2 linked regions of the Psychroserpens ponticola genome follow. The protein of the gene in region 2 binds, or shares a complex with, the protein of the main gene of each other region. Links are inferred from orthologs where the notes say so. Each region holds a gene or a part of one and is shown on either strand. Other genes may lie near its edges.

Region 1 (3,303 bases), 690 kb from region 2 along the record:
GATTTGGGAAACACGTTTGTCTAAGACTTCTAATTTTGCAAGAATCAACTATGGATTTGCCTTTCAATGGAATAAACTCAATGTAAAAGATGATTTGTATTTTGTTCAAAATGGAGACCAAACTACACTTGAGGAGTTTCCTGTTGAACTTAGGAAATCACAACTTAGAGTCACTAATTTGGTGTTCCCTGTTCATATTGAATTTGGACCTTCTAAATTTAAAGATTATGGTAATAGAATCCGTTATTCAACATATAATAAATTTAAAGTTGGACTTGGAGGTTATGCTGGAGTGAGATTAGCCACACAAAGTAAATTGCGTTATAAAGAAGATGGAGATAAAGTAAAAGACAAATCAAGACGTAGTTTTAATGCCTCTACTTTTGTTTATGGATTGAGTGCTTATGTTGGTTATGGCCAAATATCACTTTATGCAAAATATGATTTAAATCCATTGTTTAAAGACCAACTTGTTGAACAACATAATGTATCTTTAGGTCTAAGATTTGATTTACATTAGATAGAAAACTAATTTTCTTAAAAAGCTTCATTACCATTAGTAATGAAGCTTTTTTGTTAGCTAATAATATCCTAAATTTACCATTCAATTTTATTTAATCATTTGATTTCACAAAGAAGTATAGAACAAGTATTTGAAACCGCTCGAGTTGAGGAGGTTATTGGTGATTTTGTGCAATTAAAAAAATCAGGTAGTAACTTCAAAGGCTTAAGTCCATTTAGTGATGAACGTTCACCAAGCTTTATGGTGTCACCTGTTAAGCAAATCTGGAAAGATTTTTCTAGCGGAAAAGGAGGAAATGCAGTAACGTTTTTAATGGAGCATGAACACTTCACTTATCCTGAAGCGATTAAATATTTAGCTAGAAAATATAACATTGAAATTGAAGAAACTGAACAAACAGACGAGCAAAAGTTAGAGGCTAATGAACGCGAAAGTTTGTACTTAGTTAACGAATTTGCGAATGAGTATTTTCAAAAAGTCATGCTTAAAACTGACCAAGGACAAGCCATTGGACTGAGTTATTTTAAAGAACGTGGCTTTACAAATGAAACGATTAAAACATTTAATTTAGGATATTCCCTTAACGAATGGCATGCATTTACTGATGCAGCATTAAAGAAAGGATATCAATTAGAGTTTTTAAATAAAACGGGACTTACTATTGTAAAAGAGGAAAAGAAATTTGATCGTTTTAAAGGTCGTGTAATGTTTCCTATTCATAGTATGAGTGGACGTATTTTAGGATTTGGTGGACGAATTTTAAAAACGGATAAAAAAGCAGCTAAATACCTAAATTCACCTGAAAGTGAAGTCTATCACAAAAGTAAAATTTTGTATGGTTTATTTCATGCAAAACAAAGTATTGCAAAGGAAGATAATTGCTATTTGGTTGAAGGGTATACAGATGTAATTCAGTTTCATCAAACCGGAATTAAAAATGTCGTAGCATCCTCTGGAACAGCATTAACACCAGAACAAATTAGACTTGTAAATCGATTAACAAAAAATATAACGGTTCTTTTTGATGGTGATGCTGCAGGAATTAGAGCGTCTATTAGAGGTATTGATCTCATTCTAGAACAAGGTATGAATGTTAAAGTCTGTACGTTTCCAGAAGGTGAAGATCCAGATAGTTTTGCAAAACAAAATACGCTAGAAGAGTTGGCATCATATCTAGATAATAATGCTAAAGATTTTATTCAGTTTAAGGCTTCTTTATTGGTTAAAGAAGCAAATAATGATCCTATTAAAAAGGCCGAAACGATTAGAGAAATTGTTAATAGTATCTCTAAAATTCCAGACCAAATAAAAAAGGAAATCTATATCCAAGAGTGTTCACGAATCATGGATATTAGTGAAGATGTGTTATTTAGCACCTTGGCTCAAATCAATAAAAAAGAAAATCAGGAGGCAAACAAAGTATATAAAACGCAACAAAAAGCATTTCAAGTTGTAAAACCTGAGGTTAAAGCACCTAAAATAGATTTACAATACGAGTTAGAACGCAAAATCATTGAAATATTATTGCTCTACGGAACTAAAACAGAAGATTTTGAAGATTTAGTTTTAAAGGAAGGTGATGATGGCGAATTACAATTAGAACCTGTGGTTCATAATGCGCGCGTTTTTGAAAAAGTCTACTTGGATTTACAAGAAGATGAAATGCAATTTACAAATGCAATATTCAAAACATTGTATTATTCAATAATTGATACCTTACATCAAGAGTCTGAATTCTCTACACGAAACTTTGTAAATAAACTAGACCAAAGTTTAGCTGAGGAAGTGACCACTATTTTAATGAATGACGAACGTTATAATTTGCACGATTGGGAGCGCAATCATATCATTCCAAAAGAAAAACAACATAGTATTTCGCAATTGGTAAATCAGACTATTTTAACATTAAGATGCTATTTAATTGATAAAAAAGTTGCTGAATATCAAAATGAGACATTAAAAGAAGATTCAAACTCAAGAAGTATTCTAGAAGATGTCAAAGATTATCTAGGTCTTAAAATGTTGCTCTCAAGAAAGCTTGGAAAAGTCATTGGTGGAAAAGTTTAAGTAATTTCCATATGCTTGCCTTGGTTGACAAGATCTATTAAATTGGTAACATTCAATTTTTTGAATAATCTAGCTTTGTAGGTGCTAACGGTTTTTTCATTAATATCTAGTTCTAAAGCAATTTCCTTATTCTTTTTACCTGAAGACAATAGTTTTAAAACTTCTACTTCACGAGTTGATAGTCGCTTGTAAATTCTGCTTTTTGATTTTTTGGTATCATTATATTTAAGATGTTTTGACATTTTTTCACTTAAATACAAATCACCTCTATGAGCAAGTAGAATTGCTTTTTCGATAACTTCAGTAGATTCTGTTTTTGATACATATCCAGAAGCTCCAGCTTTTATAGTGCTAATCGCATATATTTCTTCAGGATGATAACTAAACATTATAATGTTAATGCTACTGTGCTCTTTCTTAATGGCTCTCAATGCAGTAATGCCATTAAGTTCAGGAAGATCAATTTCTGATATGATAACATCGACCTGATGACGTCTTACAAACTCAAATATTTCAACACCACTTCCAACTGTTCCAATAACTTCTATCTCATTGTGTTCCTTAAATAAGAGTTCTAAACCAGTCCTTATTATTGGATGGCTGTCTACTACTAATACCTTAATCATGATATTTATTTTAGTTGGTTACTAAGTGCCAGAACCTAATTAGATTAAGTTCTAGAATGTGGAGACAACAACGTAAAAATAGAAAAA
Region 2 (3,307 bases):
TGTTCAGTTATCTCGTCATCCAAATAGACCCTATACTTTAGACCATATTAATGCACTTTGTGGCGATTCTTTTTTAGAACTTCATGGAGATAGAAACGTTAAGGATGACAAAGCAATGATTGGTGGTTTAGGTAAAATTGGCGATCAAAGTTATATGTTCATTGGACAACAAAAAGGGTATAATACTAAAACAAGGCAATTTAGAAATTTTGGAATGTCTAATCCTGAAGGCTATCGTAAAGCTTTACGATTGATGAAGTCTGCCGAAAAATTTGGGATCCCTGTAGTTACTTTAATAGATACTCCTGGTGCTTATCCTGGTTTTGAAGCTGAAGAACGCGGACAAGGAGAAGCGATCGCTAGAAATATTTTAGAAATGACTCGCCTTAAAGTACCAATCATAACCATTATTATTGGTGAAGGTGCTTCTGGTGGAGCATTAGGAATTGGAGTAGGAGACAAGGTTATGATGTTAGAGAATACTTGGTATTCTGTAATTTCTCCAGAATCTTGTTCATCTATATTATGGCGTAGTTGGGAATATAAAGAACAAGCAGCTGAGGCTCTAAAGTTAACAGCTCCTGATATGAAAAAATTGAAGCTCGTTGATGCCATTATAAAAGAACCTTTAGGAGGTGCTCATACAGATCGTGAAAAAACATTTTTAGCAGTTAGAGATGCAATTATCAAGACGCATGAAGATCTTAAAAACTTATCACCAAAAGAATTGGTAAAACAGCGTATGGATAAATATGCTGATATGGGAGTTTTTAAAGGTTAAACCTTATCTCATATAGGATTGAAAAAACTGAAACTTTAGGTTTCGGTTTTTTTTATCACTATTAACAATATAATCTAGTTATTAACAGTTAAATTGTTGATGACCTGTTAAGATTGAAAATTTTGTAATTTCAGTTTTAGGTCACAATTGTTTTACATTCGCAGTTATGAAGCAACCCAATCAAATACAAGGCTATAAAGTCGATAAAAGCACAATTATAAATTTAGAAAAAGGAAAAATACCTCCACAAGCAATTGATTTAGAGGAGGTTGTGCTTGGGGCAATGATGATTGATAAAAAAGGTGTCGATGAGGTTATTGATATTCTTAGCGCTGATGCTTTTTATAAAGAAGCTCATAAACATATCTTTGAATCAATTTTCAAATTATTTGAAAACAGTGAACCTATTGATTTATTAACCGTTTCTAGTCAGCTTAAAAAAGATGCCAAATTAGATTTGATTGGTGGCGATTTTTACCTGATTTCTTTAACGCAACGCGTATCTTCTTCAGCGCATATTGAATTTCATGCTCGTATCATTTTACAAAAATTTATTCAGCGTAGTTTGATTAAAATTTCAAACGAAATTATTGAAGAAGCCTATGATGAAACCAAAGATGTTTTCGATTTATTAGATACGGCTGAAGCAAAACTTTATGAAGTTACTCAAGGTAACGTCAAGAAATCTACTGAAACTGCTCAAAGCTTGGTGATTCAAGCAAAAAAGAAAATTGAAGAGATTTCAAACAAAGAAGGAATGAGTGGTATTCCTACAGGATTTACCAAATTAGATAGATTAACATCTGGATGGCAACCTAGTGATTTAATTATTATTGCTGCACGTCCTGGTATGGGTAAAACTGCGTTAACATTAACAATGGCTAGAAATATTGCTGTTGATAGTAATATTCCTGTAGCATTTTTCTCTTTAGAAATGTCTTCTGTACAGTTAATTACGCGTTTAATCTCTTCTGAAACTAATTTGTCTTCAGAGAAATTAAGAACTGGTAAATTAGAAAAGCACGAATGGGAACAATTAAATGTTAAAGTAAAAACCTTAGAAAAAGCGCCTTTGTTTATCGATGATACTCCATCGTTGTCTATTTTCGATTTACGTGCTAAGGCTCGACGTTTAGCATCACAATATGGTATAAAAATGATTATGATTGATTACCTGCAATTAATGACAGCAGGTGGAAGTCAAAAAGGAGGGAATCGTGAGCAAGAGATATCAACCATATCACGAAACCTAAAAGCTCTAGCAAAAGAATTAGCCATTCCTGTAATTGCCTTATCTCAATTATCTCGTGCAGTAGAAACTCGTGGAGGAAGTAAACGACCTTTATTATCAGATTTACGTGAGTCTGGAGCCATTGAGCAGGATGCAGATATTGTAAGCTTCATTTACAGACCCGAATACTATAAAATTGATGAATGGGATGATGATGATCGTTCACCTACCGAAGGTCAAGGAGAATTTATAGTTGCAAAACATAGAAATGGTGGTTTAGAAAATATCAGATTGAAATTTATTGGCCATTTAGGTAAGTTTGATAATCTTGATGATTTTGATACACCTTTTGGTGAATTTCATTCTAAAATGAATGCAGCTGCAAATGATGATACGTTCAAACCCGAAAATTTCCCATCACCTTCAGATGCATTTGGTGCTCCAGAAGAAGATGATAACGATATACCTTTTTAAGATTATTATAGAAAAAGAACAACACAAAATAGCTTAAATTTGCTATTCAGCTAAAAAAGAGAAATTGACTCATGTTAGATCAAAGACGAACAACTAATACACTCTTATTATTTATAGTAATTCCTTTAGTATTTTATTTGCTAAAGTTGTTGTCGTTTATATTTATCCCGTTATTCTCCTCCATGTTCATCGCCTTATTGTTTTTACCTTTAATGAGAGGATTAGGAAGAAGAAATGTACCAAGATTAGCAAGTATTATTATTGTGATTACACTTATTGCAATTGGTGTTTTTATTGGTGTTGAATTAGTTCAACTCTCAAGCAGACAGATCTTAACAAATAATACAGGTTTTTTTGGTAAAGCTGAAATTAAAATCAATGATTTAATGTTGTATTTACAAGATAAATTTGGAATTGTATACGATACTGAAGGCAGTTTATTATCTCAATTTTTTCAAAAAGAAAATATAGGATCTACTTTCGATTTTATCAGAAAATTTTTCACCAACATAATGATGATTATCTTTTTTACCATTTTATGGTTGTCAGAATCTATCAATATGCATAAAGTCATGAATAACACTATTTTAAAACGAAAGCATACGTCAATAAAAGCGTTTATGAAAATTGAAAAAGACTTAATTACTTTTATTAAAGTTAAGTTTTTAGTGAGCTTATTAACTGGGATATTTACAGGTTTGGCTTGTGTGTTTTTTGATGTGAGTTTTCCGATTTTTTGGGGACTTTTCGCATTCTTAATTAATTTTGTTCAAATGGTTGGCTCGTTTATTTCTGTAATACTCTTATCAATATTTGCGTTT

What was found.
Region 1: the proteins of dnaB (region 2) and dnaG are in contact, whole or in part, in a crystal structure (PDB 2R6A), measured with the Geobacillus stearothermophilus proteins. The link is inferred for Psychroserpens ponticola from one-to-one orthologs. Residues at the interface, in WP_033016901.1 of Geobacillus stearothermophilus: Ser13, Glu15, Ala16, Gln18, Glu91, Leu92, Asp94, Ala95, Val96, Pro97, Thr98, Ala99, Ala100, Asn101, Tyr104, Tyr105, Ile108; in WP_049624496.1 of Geobacillus stearothermophilus: Lys456, Leu457, Leu458, Pro459, Ala460, Asn463, Ala464, Leu467, Leu535, Leu536, Ile537, Ala538, Gln544, Glu545, Asp548, Tyr549, His552.

What each region holds. Positions count from the first base shown.
Region 1 is NZ_CP116221.1:358,875-362,177, forward strand. The notes cover bases 142-3,106. They hold dnaG (DNA primase), read left to right. Parts: upstream 142-622; coding sequence 623-2,590; downstream 2,591-3,106. Other genes in these bases: MUN68_RS01475 (hypothetical protein), read left to right, coding at 142-520; MUN68_RS01485 (response regulator transcription factor), read right to left, coding at 2,587-3,106. Also shown: more of MUN68_RS01475, read left to right, coding at 1-141; more of MUN68_RS01485, read right to left, coding at 3,107-3,216. UniProt on the Escherichia coli protein: RNA polymerase that catalyzes the synthesis of short RNA molecules used as primers for DNA polymerase during DNA replication.
Region 2 is NZ_CP116221.1:1,046,134-1,049,440, forward strand. The notes cover bases 248-3,216. They hold dnaB (replicative DNA helicase), read left to right. Parts: upstream 248-947; coding sequence 948-2,486; downstream 2,487-3,216. Other genes in these bases: MUN68_RS04665 (acetyl-CoA carboxylase carboxyltransferase subunit alpha), read left to right, coding at 248-781; MUN68_RS04675 (AI-2E family transporter), read left to right, coding at 2,558-3,216. In the rest of the region: more of MUN68_RS04665, read left to right, coding at 1-247; more of MUN68_RS04675, read left to right, coding at 3,217-3,307. UniProt on the Escherichia coli protein: The main replicative DNA helicase, it participates in initiation and elongation during chromosome replication. Travels ahead of the DNA replisome, separating dsDNA into templates for DNA synthesis.